DNA from 2 places in the Aliamphritea spongicola genome. Region 1 is predicted to be linked to the other one. Evidence: riboswitches for the same ligand, from Rfam matches in the RefSeq annotation. Region 1 holds a riboswitch; the other holds the start of a gene.

Region 1 (7,576 bases):
ATCAGGGTTGAAACCCGGCTCAGGGGCAGGTCTTCCACCACGTCACGGATCAGCTGTGGCTGATAGGTAACCGCCAGATCGAATTTACCGGCAGCAACTAGTTTAGGCGGAGTGCTTGGGTCAGCAGGTTCGGTGATTTCAATGTCCAGACCCTGAGCTTTGAACAGGCCCTGCTGCTTGGCAACAATGATCGGGCCGTGGTCCGGGTTTACAAACCAGTCCAGCATCAGGGTGACTTTTTCAGCCAGTGCCTGCTGGCTGAACATAATCAGGGCAAAAGCGAATATTTTTTTCATAACAGTTTCCGTTGTTTCATTTTCAGGTGTTGTTTGGCTTTTCCCGATACCAGGGAATGGCTTTTTTAAGTAACTGGTCGGTGCTGTAGTACAGCAGAATAGAGAACAGGGCGAGGATAAATAGGGCCGCGAACATGTCGGCAATCTGCATCCGGGCATTGGCTTGCAGCATCAGGTAACCCAGGCCGCCGGCAGAGCCTACCCATTCACCAACCACTGCACCAATTGGCGCAACCACCACCGCTACCCGGATGCCGGATGCCAGTGTTGGCAGGGCGGCAGGTAAGCGGATATGCCACAGCTGACGCCAGCGGTTGGCGTGCATGGTGGTGGCCAGATCAAGGTAGCCGGTGGGCGTGTGGCGCAAACCGTCAAAGCAGGTAGTGGTGACCGGGAAGAAGATAATCAGTGCCGCCATAATGACCTTGGAGGCCATGCCATAGCCGAACCAGAGCATCAGAATTGGCGCCAGTGCGAATACGGGGATCGCCTGGCTGGCAATCAGTACCGGCAGTAACCAGCGGCGTACCGGATTAAACAGCAGCATCTGCAGGGCCAGGCCGATGCCCATAAATAAGCCGAGTAACAGCCCCAGTACAATCTCAGTAAGAGTGATCAGACTGTGATCCCACAGCAGTTCCGGATTGCTGATCAGTTTGTCGAAGACCAGCAGAGGCGGCGGCAGAATGAACGGTGGCATCGAGAAGATCACCACAATGGCCTGCCACAGGCCCAGTAAGACCAGGCTGGTGATGGTCAGGCGAAACAGTATCTGGCGCCGCCCCGTGCCGTTCTGTAAATCCTGTTGTGTGCTGGCGCGGTTAACGACCGGTGTAACGGGCTTATTCACTGGCGCTCTCCTTCACTGACACTGGCCACACTGAACTGTTCATCGGCGGCCTGAAGGGCAGCCAGCAGGCGGTGCTGGTAGTCACCAAGTTCTGCATCCACCGGACGGGGCACGGGGCTGTCCGGTGTGGCGGCAGCTTTCAGCCGGCGCTGCTGAAACAGCCAGACGTGCTGGCCCAGTCGCAGAGCTTCCTGAGGATCATGGGTGATCAGCAGTACCGTACGGCCTTCAAGTGCTTTGAAGGCCAGTGCCTGCAAGCGGTGGCGGGTCACGGCATCCAGTGCGCTGAAGGGTTCATCCATCAGGACGATGGGGGTGTCCTGCATCAGGGTACGGGCCAGCGCCACACGCTGTCGCATACCGCCGGACAGCGCATCCGGCAGCAGGTGGCTGCTGTCAGCCAGACCAAGCTGGGCCAGTAGCTGGTCTGCCCGGGCGTAGTCTTCAGCCGAGGGTTTACCTTTGCTCAGGCGGGCCTGCAGGCAAACGTTATCGCGTACTTTCAGCCAGGGCAGGAGCAAATCCTGCTGGGCCATATAGGCGATCTGACCTTCCAGGGGCTGGCCGTGCTGATCGATAATTTCACCGCTGCAGTGATGCTGCGGTTCAATTAATCCCGCAAGACGGCGCAAGAGGCTGGTTTTACCGCAGCCGCTGCTGCCCAGCAGGCAGGTCCATTCTCCGGCGGGCAGCTGCAGGTTGAGATCACTGAAGACCGGTTCAGGGGCATTCTGATACTGCAGGCTGAGCTGGCGAATATTAATTTCGGTGGCTTGCATGGTCTGGATTACCGGGCCTGACGGTAAAAGTGGTGAACCGGGCCGGAACCTTCACCAATGTGCAACTCATCAGCGTGTTCGATGGCCGCCTGTATATAGTCTTTTGCCTGCTGAATGGCATCTGCCATCGGGTAGCCCTGTGCCAGGAAAGACGCAATGCTGGCGGACAGCGTACAACCAGTGCCGTGGGTGTTTTTGGTGTCGATACGCTGGCTGCTGTATGTGCGCAGGCCTTCAGATCCTAGCCAGAAATCAGTGCTGGTATCGGCTGCCTGATGGCCGCCTTTGATCAGTACCGACTTGCAGCCATAGCCAAGCAACTGTTCGCAGTGTGCGGCGGTATCTTCCGCGCCAGCGGTATTCAGTTCCGGGCGTGCTGCCAGTAATGCCTGCGCTTCTGGCAGGTTAGGGGTAATTACGTCCGCCAGTGGGATCAGTTCGCGGATCAGGGTATCGGTAGCATCCGCTGCCAGCAGCACATCGCCACTGGTGGCAACCATCACCGGGTCAAGCACCACGTGTTTTGGCTGATATTTGCGGATGGCTGCCGCCACTGTACGGATGGTGTCCGCGTCGCCCAGCATGCCGATCTTGACGGCATCGACGGCGATATCGCTGAAAACTGCTTCGAACTGTTGCTCAATGAACTCGCCGGTAACCGGCATAACGCCAGTGACGCCGCGGGTATTCTGGGCGGTCAGGGCAGTGATGACTGTGCAGGCGTAGCTGCCGGTGGCAGAAATGGCTTTGATGTCCGCCTGTATGCCAGCACCGCCACCGCTGTCGGATCCGGCTACGCTGAGAACGATAGGAGTGTTGGGCTGTGACATGGTGCTTTCCTGCGTCTGAAGATAGATAACGGTCTGACCCGGGCAGGAAAAGCAATGCTGGAAGTAATGTTCACAGATTTCCTACGCCAATAACTGGATCAGGTTCAACGGGTTCAGCATATGCCATCTCAACCAGAATTCTGGTTCCCCGACTGTATTGGGCGATCATAGAGAGTTGGCTATACAAAGACAAATGAAACTTATTGTTATCTGTGGCTGTGCGCCTAAAGCATGAGAGTTGTCGTGAAACTCAGGGCTGGTATGGCCTGGGGGTAAAGGTCAAAAAACGACACAGGTAATTCGGTACTGAAAAAAATTCTCGGGGTAAGGGTTGTGTTTCAGAATTTTCCAAAATACTATGCTGCCAACTAATTCTGTATGCGACAGGTGCAGCCGGCCATTTTTATGTCCGGCTGATAATTGGGAAGCCGGTGTAAGTCCGGCGCTGCCCCCGCAACGGTAACTACAGTTTGGTGATCAGCAAACCACTGAGCAATACGCTTGGGAAGGGCTGATTACCGGCATCTGCCAACTGTTAAGCCCGGAAACCAGCCTGCGTATCACCCTTATATTATCGCGGTGGGCGGTTCTGGGCATAAAAGCTTTCTGTAGCTTTTTTCCTGGGCGTGCTTGTCCGTGTGTGAACATAGGCGACACATGGCAAAGACAATTCGAAAACACTCTCTGTTCTGCCGGGGCTTCCGGTAACCGATGGCTGTGGCTGATTTGCTGCAGGTTTCAGGGCTGACTGTATCTGGCGATAACCAGCAATTACTGCTGGATGACGTCAGCTTCAGTATGCGCCCGGGCGAAGTAGTGGGTGTACTGGGGCCGAACGGCGCCGGCAAAACCACACTGCTGCGCTGCCTGTTTGGTGCTTTGCGCCAGTTCAGCGGATCAGTTCACATCAATGGCCGGGATATCAGCACTCTGACTGATCGGCAACGGGCTTTGCAGGTGGCTGCTGTAACACAGGAAATGCCAGCTGACTTTCAGCTCAGTGTCCGTTCGGTGATTGCGACCGGCCGTACGCCTCATCAGCACTGGTTTACGGGTAAAGACCCGGATGCCGAAAAGGTGATTGATGAGGCCGTCAGGCAGTTTCATCTGCGGCGCTATCTGGACCGGGACATCAGTGAGCTTTCAGGCGGTGAACGCAAACGCGTCATGATCTGCCGGGCACTGGTACAGCAACCGGAACTGCTGGTGCTGGATGAACCCTGTAACCATCTGGACATTGAACATCAGCTCAGCCTGATGCAGTTACTGCGTAAACTGCCGGTCAGCAGCCTGGTGTCCCTGCATGATTTTCCATTGGCGGCCCGCTATTGCGACCGCGTTCTGGTCATGAAGCAGGGACGTCTGGTGGCTGAGGGGCCTGCTGAATCTGTGCTGACCCCTGAGTTATTCGAAAACGTTTTTGCCGTGCGTGCCAATACCTACTCTAACCCTTGGGAGCAGTGGTCGTTTTATGCCACCTCGCTCCCCTTTTTTTCCTGTACAAAAAAGCAAAAGGATCAAGCACATGCGCACTCTCATCTTCAGCTCAGCGATGCTGTTCGCCAGTCTGGCGCCGCTTAGCCAGGCATCTGAATTCCCGGTTACTGTAGACAGCTGTGGCCGAACCGTTACCTTTAATGAAGCTCCTAAGCGGGCGGTCATTCATGATCAGAATATGAGCCAGATGGCATTTGCGCTGGGTATTCAAAAGAATGTAGCCGGCCTGACCGGTATTACCGGTTGGTACAAAACCAGCCCTGAGTTTGATAAAGACCGTGGTGATATTCCTGAACTGGCGCCGAAGAACCCGACCACTGAGAACGTCATCAGTGCTGATCCGGATCTGTTCTTTGCCGGCTGGAACTACGGTATGCGTACCGACGGTGAGCTGACGCCACAAAGCCTGGGTGATCTGGGTGTACCGGTTCTGGAACTGACTGAATCCTGTGTTCACCTGACCAAATCCGGTCCGGATGCGTCTATGGATCTGCTATACGATGACGTTGTACGTCTGGGTGCGGTATTCGGCGTGAAGGAAAAAGCCGACGCACTGGTTGATGGCTGGAAATCCCGTCTGGCAGCCGTCGCTGATAAGACCGAAGGCAAGAAGCCGGTGAAGGTATTCCTGTATGACTCCGGTGAAGACAAGATCTTTACTTCTGGCCGTTTCGGTATGCCAACTGCGCTGATCCGTGCTGCCGGTGGTGAAAACGTGATGGATAACATCGATACCAGCTGGGGCAAGGTAGGCATTGAAGCGGTGATGGATGCCGAACCTGATTTCTTCATTTTGGTGGATTATCAGAAGGGTGGCTGGAAAGGCTCCTGGGAATTCATTAAGAACCATCCGGTGCTGTCCACTTTGGATGCGGTGAAGAACGACCGCTTCCTGCCACTGGAGTACGGTGAAATTACACCGGGCCCGCTGAACATTCAGGCGGTGGAAAAACTGGCTGAGAAGATGTACCTGAGCGGACGGTAAGTTTTGAGCAAACCCTTCAGGCCGGGGTTGATCGGCGGTGTCCTGCTGCTGATCATCCTGGCACTTTCACTGGCTGGCGTCATGATTGGTGTCAGCCAGATTCAGCCTGACCAGGCACTTGGTATCCTGCTTCACGGTTTCAGCCCCGACGGGCTGGGGCGTTTTATCGAGCCGGACTGGCGTAATTCCCAGGCCGTTATCATTAATGAGCTGCGGGCTCCCCGGGTGATTCTGGCCATGCTGGCCGGTGCTGGCCTGGCGGTGGCCGGTGCAGCCTTGCAGGCGGCAACCCGTAATCCGTTAACCGACCCGTTCCTGCTGGGGGTATCATCCGGTGCTTCACTGGGGGCGGTGCTGGTTATCTCCCATGTGGGGTTGGTGATCGGGGCGTATACCATGCCGGTGTTCAGTTTTGCCGGCGGTTTATTGTCTTTCCTGTTGTTGCTGATACTGATGAAACGGCCGGAGAACCAGCGGCCGGACCGGCTGGTGCTGGCGGGTGTGGCCATCTCATTCTTGCTGATGGCCGGCACCAACGGTCTGATTTTTCTGGGTGACCAGCGGGCGGCACAGTCAGTGGTTTTCTGGATGCTGGGGGGGCTTGGCCGGGCCCGCTGGGATCTGCTGCCTATTCCGACGCTGATCATAGTACTGGGCGTGATGTTACTGATCTGGCAGGCCCGTAACCTGAATGCCCTGATGATGGGGCAGGAGAGTGCAGCTGCGCTGGGTATATCCGTTAACCGCGTGCGGATAACCGTATTGTTACTGGCAACCCTGGTGACCAGTCTGATCGTTTCTCTGACCGGTACTATCGGATTTGTCGGGCTGGTGGTGCCGCACATCATGCGGACATTCATCGGCGGGGATAACCGCATCCTGTTGCCTGTATGCGCACTGGCTGGTGCGGCTTTCATGCTGGGGATGGATATTGTTGCCCGGATGTTGCTGGCGCCGCAGGAACTGCCAATCGGAATAATTACCGGCGCGGTAGGCGGCAGTTACTTCTGTTATTTGCTGGCGCGGCGTTAACTTTATATCTTGTTGATCAGCCGTTTGCGTAAACGGTAATCGAGCATCACCGGGCTGTTGAATCCGTAAAGGCTGATCAGATCATCCAGCAGATTTATTTCTGAAAGTTTTATGTAGGCTGTCTGTAATGCCTGGACAACCTTTGGTGAGGTTTCCGGGCTGGCGGCCAGCCAGAGCTGTTTTGACAAATCGTCTACCCGCAACACCGGAATAAAGTCATCCGCGTTAAGGCCGAACTCATCAATTCTGTAGGGGAAGCTGTTTACCTGTGGGGCGTAGTCAATGTGCAGAGCACGGAGCATTTTAATGGTCTGGCGGGTGTAATTGACTCTTACCGGCGTAAAACCCTGCTCAGTAAAGTAGGTGTCGAGGCTGCCGCCCCCCTGTACCGCTACCCGGTATTTTTTCAGTTCTTCCAGTGATTCGGGCATGTGATCGGGGCCATCTTTATGTCTGTAGATGATCACTTCGTAAGGGGAGACCGGGCCAATCCAGTGATACTGGCTTTCCCGCTGCTGATTACGGGAGATAGAGAAAAACAGTTTGTTGGGGCCATCCTGAGACATTTTGATAGCACGCCGCCAGGGAGCAAAGTGGGTGCTGCGGATAACCATTGGCTGTTGTTTTGCTGCTTCTTCAACCAGGGCTTTGATGAAATCAATCACATACCCTTTGGGCTGGTTGTCCGTTTCTATTTGCAGGGGAGGGAATTCTTCAGTGATCAGGTCCAGTTGCACAGGATCTGCCGCATAGCTCAGCGTAGCCATTATGCCGGTCAGCAGTGCGGCTGACAGGCGGATACAGTGCCTGAAAATTAACGATTGCTTACCGCATGGTAAAAAATATCTGAAGGTTCGTCTGAACATTCATGCAGCCTTATGACAAAAACGAAACTGGTCCCTCATCCCTGTTTTTTTCAGAAATCCCTTTCTAATTAAACAGATACTACGGAAATCCATAGGTAATTTCATCTAAAAACTGAATCCTGGCTGAACTTTTGTGCCGAGCTTTTGTGAAGTGTTTTTGTGAAGAGCTTTTATAAAGAGTTTTCAGGATGTGCAGCACATCCTGAAAATATAGTCTGCGAGAGTCACTGTTTCTGTTGCAGCCAGAGGTTCAGACAGGTGATAACGGATAGTCAGTATATCCGGCTGCAGAACCGCCAAACAGTGTACTTTTGTCTTTAAGGGGAGACAGAGGGAGGCTCTCCTTAAAGCGGCGTGGTAAATCCGGGTTGGTTATAAAGGCCCGGCCATATGCGACGAAATCCACCAGCCCCTTGCGGATCAGGTGTTCGCCGCTTTCAC
Region 2 (7,576 bases), on a different contig from region 1:
AACCCTGCGCAGTATGGGGCGGGTTGCTCAGCTTGCTGTGTTGAGTGCTGAACGTGCGCTTGAAGATGCGGGTCTTCGCGATGCAGAAGTGCTGACTAACGGAGAAACCGGTGTTTCTTTCGGATCTTCTGCCGGTGATTCTGTCGCAATCGGCGATTTCGGCAATATGCTGATTAATCATTCCTGTGACGGTTTAAATGCTAATTCATATATCAAGATGATGGCTCATACTTCACCGGTTAACATCGGTGTGTATTTTGGTTTAAAGGGCAGGGTCATTACTACCTCCAGTGCATGCACTTCTGGCAGTCAGGGAATCGGCTATGCCTATGAAGCGATACGTTACGGTCATCAGACTGTGATGGTCAGTGGAGGATCTGAAGGTTTGTGTGCTACTCAGGCAGCGGTCTTTGATACCCTCTATGCAACCAGTGTTCGTAATGAAGAGCCTGAAAAGACGCCGCGACCTTTTGACCGGGACCGTGACGGGCTCGTGATTGGCGAAGGGGGCTGTACGCTTATTCTTGAAGAGCTGGAACATGCGGTGGCCCGCGGCGCACATATTTATGCTGAGTTGGTCGGATTTGGTACCAACTCCGATGGCAGCCATGTTACTCAGCCTTCTGCTGCCACGATGGAAGGCGCAATGCGCAAGGCGTTATCTGATGCCGGAGTTGATGCGGCTGAGATTGGTTATGTCAGTGCTCATGGTACAGCAACTGCCCGCGGTGATGTTGCGGAGAGCGTTGCTACTCAGGCGGTATTTGGGACAGAAACGCCAATCAGTTCTCTGAAGAGCTTTACCGGCCATACGTTAGGGGCATGCGGCGCACTGGAGGCCTGGCTGAGTATTGAAATGATGAATGCCGGATGGTTCCATGCAACAGCAAATCTGACGGATCCGGATGAAGCGTGTGGTGATCTCGATTACATTATGCATGAAGGGCGCCGGATAGATACCCAGTATGTGATGAGCAACAACTTTGCATTTGGTGGGATTAATACGTCACTGATATTTAAACGCTGGCAGTAGCCATTGGCTGTTTCTGAAAAAGCCATTCAGTTTCCTGAATGGCTTTTTTGTGTGACTTTATACAGCAGAGCGTTTGTTTTGCCTGCGTCGGATAAGTCCTTCGGCGGTAAAAATCACCAGAGCAAGCCAGATCATGATGAAAGTGATCAGGCGGTTTGAGTCCAGAGTTTCGCCGAAGTAAAAAATCGCAATTAAAAATGAAATGCTCGGTGCGATGTATTGCATCAGGCCGATGTATAGCAGGCTGAGTCGCTGGGTTGCTGAGGTGAAGCAAAGCAAGGGCAGGCTGGTGACGATACCGGCTGCCAGCAGTAACAGGCTTAATCCTGCACTGGCATTGAGTAATACCAGTTCATTGTGGCTTGCCAGCCAGACCATATAACCGATAGCGAAAGGGAAGAGCAACAGAGTTTCGGTGAACAGGCCCAAAATCGAGTCTACCGGAATGGTTTTTCTGAGTAGCCCGTACAAGCCAAAACTGAAGGCCAGGCTCAGTGCTATCCATGGCAGTTTGCCTAACAGTATAAGCTGGTAGCTGACCGCAGCCAGTGCCAGAAGAATCGCCAACCACTGACCTCTTCGCAGGCGTTCGCCGAGAAAAATCATTCCCAGAAATACACTGACCAGCGGGTTTATATAGTATCCCAGTGCGGCTTCCAGTATTTGTTCCTGCGCAACGGCCCAGATAAAGATCATCCAGTTGGCAGAAACGATAATTGCCGTCAGTGTCAGGCTAAGCAGCAGTTTCGGCTTTTTCAGCAGTTCGAGAATGTCTTTGCCCCGCTTGCTGATCAGCAATATTGCCGCTAGAAAAGCCAGTGACCAGGCGATACGGTGCGCAAGTACCTCCATCGCTGGCACGCTGGCGATGGCATGAAAGTAGATTGGAAATACGCCCCACATGCCATAGGCGGCAAGGGCAAAGTAAAAGCCTTTTTTCTGTTCCTGTTCAGCGTGCACCTGAACCTCCGTTTAGCGCAGCAGACTTTGCTACGTTGTGCATGAAGTAACGATATTTGAATTCGCTGCTGCAAAGTTTCAGCAGGCGGGTCATGATGGCGATAAAGATCAGGCTGAATGCGAGTCTGGCCCAGAGAATACCAGACAGATCAGCGCCCAGTGTCATAATCAGCAGGGTATCCTCAATAATGCTGTGGCACAATCCCAGCAGGCATAAGGCGGAGAAACAGTCTTCAGGATCAATATTGCCGCTGCGTGCTTCTCTGATCAGCAGGCCTCCGCCAAAGGATAATCCCAGTGTGATTCCGATGATTGTCAGGGAGGTAGCTTTTGGGCTGATGCCAAGCAGTTTCAGTACCGGTCTCAGTAACCAGATCATCAGCCGTTCAATGTGTAGCCAGCGCAGCAGTCGCAGTAGGCTTAGCAGTACAGCAATTATCACCAGAATCATTGCAAAGCTTTTTACCTGAGAAATTATCCAGGTCAGCAGACTGTCATCGGTTTGTGCTGGTGGTTGCCAGAGGAGCTCAACAGGTTGTTGTAACCAGTTTCCCCAGCTGTAGATATGGTGCAGGATCATGCCCAGGACAAGTGCACAGCCCATACGCAAAGCCAGCGCCGTTACCAGTCTGACCCCTGCTTGCTGAGTGATACGGATTTCCACAGGCAGGCCGTGGGCGATCAGCATCATGGTGCCGAGTACGGTTACCTGCGCCACAGTCAGAACCTGGTCATCTGCCATCTGAAAAAAGATCAGCATGCCTCCGTAGATATTGGTGATCATGGTGGTGGTCCAGACGATGCCCATGTTTTCCGGTAAACCTACCAACAGCATCAGGGGTTCAAGCAGGGCACTGATATAGGGAATCGCGCCCATTTCCTCAAGTATTTTGACGACGATGATTACCGGCAGCGTGAGCTTGAACAGCAGAAAGAAGACATCAAAAATTTCTTTCGCCAGATCTGGCAACGTATGTTTCCAAAAGGAATGCCATATTTTATACATGGTTTAGCCTGTTACTGCGTGGTTTTGATTGTCGGCTGATTCGGGCCGGGGAGCTATATAGTGTAATTCAGAGGAGGTTTTTAATATTTTCTATTTTTGCTTTATTGGTTAATTTAATTTCTCAGATTGGCTTATCTGGATAATAAAAAATCGCTTTTAGGGAAAATTATGAAACTTCAGTTGGATCGCATTGATCGGCAAATACTCAATATTTTGCAGCGTAATAATCGCATCAGTAATTTACAGCTTGCTGAAGAAGTAAGCTTGTCACCACCGGCGTGCCTGAAACGGGTAAAGCGTTTGCGGGAGTCTGGCGTTATAGAAGCAGATGTGGCCATTCTGAATTCCAGAATCTTAGGTAAGATGCTGAACATCATTGTTGAAGTTGAAATGATCCGTGATCAGGCGGACCTGGCGGATGCATTTATGCGTAAGATGCAGCTGGCAGACGAAGTTACCCAGTGTTATCAGGTGACAGGGGAGGTCGATTTTCTGCTGGTGGTCATGGTGCCGGATATGGAAGCTTATGAGGTGTTTGTACGCCGTGATTTGTCCAACGATCCGTATCTGCGTAAGTTCCGTACTCTGATTTCAATGCGGCGGGACAAGTTTACAACCCGGGTCGAGGTGTAGATCTGCAGGCAAAAAAAGAGAGTACTCAGTTCCCCTTGAGTACTCCCTTCAGCCTGGCTTTCCATGTTCCTTGCGGAGGTTACGGCATCCTGCCTTCTTCCCTGATTCCTTTTCCGCTTTCCAGCCATCCTTTCTTCGATCCATGAAGCGTCTTACTCCACGGCGTCTATTATGCTGAATCAGATTTGGATTTATATAGGAATAATTCTTATTTTCCACCCTGGAGCAGGGGGGAATAAGATGAATAACTGAAGTGGTGTTCGGTCAGAAAGAGCAGAGAAAAAAAGAGAGCACTCAGTTCCCCCTAAGTACCCTCTTCGCGCTGGCATCCTTTTTCCGTGCGGTTGATTTGCATCCTGCTACCATCCCTGACCCGGTCCGCAAGCGTGGCCTTCCTCTGTTCTGTCCCTGAAGTTTGATGATCCTGAAGCACATTATCCACGTTATATTTTTTATAAATATAAGAAAAAGTCTTATTTTTGGCCTGGGCCTTATTAGACTTTAGGTGTAGTGGGCGGTTTTGTTTCCTGCGCACTAGACTTTCTGACGAGAGTTAGTGCCATTCATACCGGCCTGTCGGGTGGACAGCGTAAACATGTCATCCTACACTAGGTCGCAATATCTTGGTCGGGGTGCCCTGAATGGGGCTGAGAGCTGTTCGATAAACAGTGACCCGCGAACCTGATCCGGCTAATACCGGCGTAGGAAATCGAGATGAACCGTCATTATTATTCCTTTCTACGGGGTTCTTGCGGTTTAGCTCGGAATAGCTAACTGTTCAATGAACCATTCTCAGTCAGTCCAGCTTCTACGCAGTATTTACCGTTTTCAGTGTTATATGACCCGGAAATTAGCCCTCGTCCGTAATGGTTGGCACGTTGCCAACTTGAGCGTGTTGCCTTTATGGATTGATGGATAACTTTGATTCGTTATGGCTTTTTCTATGAAGGCCAGACCGGTAGTCCCGCAGACAATAACGAGAATAACTAAAGGTAATACTATGACTGATACCAATATTGCATTGAGTCGCAGCGCACAGGTTGATGAAGCTTCCGTTCAGCCGTTTCCGAAATCCCGCAAAGTGTATGTGGAAGGTTCTCGCAGCGATATTCGCGTACCGATGCGGGAAATTTCGCTGGATCAGACCCCAACTGACATGGGCGGTGAAGTAAACGAGCCATTATATGTTTACGATACTTCCGGTCTGTACACCGACCCGGAAGCTGAAATTGATGTCCGTAAAGGCCTTAAGCCAGTTCGTGCCGGCTGGATTGCTGAGCGAAACGATACTGAACAGCTGGACGGCCTGACGTCTGAGTATGGTCGCGTTCGCGAGCAGGATCTGCGTCTTGATCATTTGCGTTTTGAACTGACCCGCAAGCCACTGCGCGCGAAAGAAGGGATGAATGTTACCCAGCTGCACTATGCACGTAAGGGCATCATCACGCCGGAAATGGAATACATCGCCATCCGTGAAAACATGAAGCTGGCGAAAGCTAAAGCTGAAGGTTCCATGGTAGATCAGCAGCATCCGGGCCATAGCTATGGTGCGCAGCTGCCTGAAGAAATTACTCCTGAGTTTGTACGTAAAGAAGTAGCCGAAGGCCGTGCGATCATTCCTGCAAACATTAACCACCCTGAAGTTGAGCCAATGATCATTGGCCGTAACTTCCTGGTGAAAATCAACGGTAACATCGGTAACTCTGCGCTGACGTCTTCTATTGAAGAAGAAGTTGAGAAGATGACCTGGGGTATCCGCTGGGGTTCAGATACCATCATGGATCTGTCTACCGGTAAGAATATCCACGAAACCCGTGAATGGATCCTGCGTAACTCGCCGGTGCCAATCGGTACTGTTCCTATCTATCAGGCACTGGAAAAAGTAAAAGGTGTTGCCGAAGATCTGAACTGGGAAGTGTTCCGTGATACGCTGATTGAACAGGCAGAGCAGGGTGTGGATTACTTTACAATTCACGCCGGTGTGCTGCTGCGTTATGTGCCAATGACCGCTAAGCGGATGACCGGGATTGTTTCCCGCGGTGGTTCGATCATGGCGAAGTGGTGTCTGGCGCATCACGAAGAAAACTTCCTGTATACGCACTTCGAAGAAATCTGCGAAATCTGTAAAGCTTACGATGTGTCTTTCTCACTGGGTGACGGTTTACGTCCGGGCTCTGTATACGATGCAAACGATGAAGCACAGTTTGCTGAACTGGAAACACTGGGCGAACTGACCAAGATTGCCTGGAAGCACGATGTACAGGTAATGATCGAAGGTCCGGGTCACGTGCCAATGCACATGATCAAGGAAAACATGGATAAGCAGCTGACTGAATGTCATGAAGCGCCGTTCTATACTCTGGGGCCTCTGACTACAGATATTGCACCGGGTTACGACCACATTACTTCCGGTATCGGTGCGGCGATGATTGGTTGGTACGGTTGTGCAATGCTGTGCTACGTAACGCCAAAAGAGCACCTGGGTCTGCCAAATAAGGACGATGTTAAGACCGGTATTATCACCTATAAGATTGCAGCTCATGCGGCAGACCTTGCGAAAGGCCATCCGGGGGCGCAAATCCGTGATAATGCGATGTCTAAAGCGCGTTTCGAATTCCGTTGGGAAGACCAGTTCAATATTGGTCTGGACCCGGATACCGCCCGTGCTTACCACGATGAGACGCTGCCTAAAGAGTCTGCAAAAGTGGCGCACTTCTGCTCAATGTGCGGACCGAAGTTCTGCTCTATGAAGATTTCTCAGGAAGTTCGTGATCTTGATGAGAGTCAGGTGGCGGCCATTAATGCCCAGGCTGAACAGGGAATGATGGAAAAATCAGCTGAGTTTAAAGAAACCGGCGCTGAGATTTACCACAAAGTGTAACGCTTAGGTGTTTCCGTTTGTTTCAGACAAACGGATCATAATCAGAAAACCGCCGGATCTCCGGCGGTTTTTTTGTACGCTGTTTATCCTTCTTTCAGTGGGTGTCCGTCCGGTAGTTGGCGTTCTATCCACAGCGCCAGTTTATGCTTCATGTTGGGTTCGTTATCTTCCCCTTTGGCCAGTGGCTGAATCAGCTTATCCAGTACCAGTAACCGGTAGATCGCGGTGATTTTATCGCTGGCGCTGTCGGTGGCTTCGATTTTTCCGGCACCGCGCTTTTCCATATATACCCCACCAATACGGATGGCTTCTTTAACAAGGGCTGCTTCGTGCTTCAGTTTTGCCAAAATACTGACTCCTTATGCTGACGGTACAGTCACTATAACCAAGCGCCGGCCACAGGCAAGATAAATTAAGCCGCTGGCATAACGCGGATTTACGGTATACTTGCGCGGTTTATCGCCAGTTGTGACATTCAGCCAGCCAGAATACGAGATTTTTTATGAAATATTGCATCATTCCTGTTACCGCTTTTCAGCAGAACTGTACGTTACTTTGGTGCGAAGACACGCGCCGTGCGGCGGTGGTTGATCCCGGTGGCGATGTTTCACGCATTGTGGATAAACTGGAGGCTGAAGGGCTGACGCTGGAAAAAATCCTGCTGACACATGCGCATATTGATCATGCCGGAGGAACCGCTGAACTGGCACAGGCGTACGGCGTACCCATAGAAGGGCCGCATCTGGAAGATAAATTCTGGATTGATGCGCTGGATCAGCAAAGTCAGATGTTTGGTTTTCCTTCCGTTGAGATCTTCACCCCGGATCGCTGGTTGAATGATGCTGATACAGTCAGTTTTGGTAATCAGTGTCTGGAGGTGCTGCATTGCCCGGGCCATACCCCTGGTCATGTTATCTTTTTTCACCGGTCAACTCAGCTGGCACTGGTGGGGGATGTTCTGTTTAACGGTTCTATTGGCCGGACAGATTTTCCGAAGGGGGATCATCCGAGCCTGATTCATTCAATCCGTGAAAAGCTCTTTACCCTGGGAGATGATGTGACA

The links. A riboswitch is a leader RNA that binds a small molecule or an ion and turns the genes downstream of it on or off. The one in region 1 is predicted to bind thiamine pyrophosphate.
Region 2: linked by a shared signal. The riboswitch ahead of thiC (phosphomethylpyrimidine synthase ThiC) and the one ahead of thiD (bifunctional hydroxymethylpyrimidine kinase/phosphomethylpyrimidine kinase) in region 1 are both predicted to bind thiamine pyrophosphate.

Annotation. Positions count from the first base shown of each region.
Region 1 is NZ_JAFIDL010000001.1:1,001,100-1,008,675, reverse strand. It holds gene JYB63_RS04670 (ABC transporter substrate-binding protein) at 1-296, opposite strand, end outside; gene JYB63_RS04665 (ABC transporter permease subunit) at 319-1,068, opposite strand; gene JYB63_RS04660 (ABC transporter ATP-binding protein) at 1,143-1,925, opposite strand; gene thiD (bifunctional hydroxymethylpyrimidine kinase/phosphomethylpyrimidine kinase) at 1,934-2,755, opposite strand; TPP riboswitch at 2,816-2,916, opposite strand; cobalamin riboswitch at 3,124-3,326, shown strand; gene JYB63_RS04650 (ABC transporter ATP-binding protein) at 3,467-4,336, shown strand; gene JYB63_RS04645 (ABC transporter substrate-binding protein) at 4,281-5,237, shown strand; gene JYB63_RS04640 (FecCD family ABC transporter permease) at 5,241-6,269, shown strand; gene JYB63_RS04635 (substrate-binding periplasmic protein) at 6,272-7,135, opposite strand; gene JYB63_RS04630 (alkene reductase) at 7,386-7,576, opposite strand, start outside.
Region 2 is NZ_JAFIDL010000009.1:5,620-13,195, reverse strand. It holds gene JYB63_RS19785 (beta-ketoacyl-ACP synthase) at 1-1,033, shown strand, start outside; gene rarD (EamA family transporter RarD) at 1,091-1,993, opposite strand; gene JYB63_RS19775 (hypothetical protein) at 1,983-2,999, opposite strand; gene JYB63_RS19770 (Lrp/AsnC family transcriptional regulator) at 3,168-3,632, shown strand; TPP riboswitch at 4,251-4,357, shown strand; gene thiC (phosphomethylpyrimidine synthase ThiC) at 4,633-6,513, shown strand; gene JYB63_RS19760 (DUF5062 family protein) at 6,597-6,860, opposite strand; gene JYB63_RS19755 (MBL fold metallo-hydrolase) at 7,016-7,576, shown strand, end outside.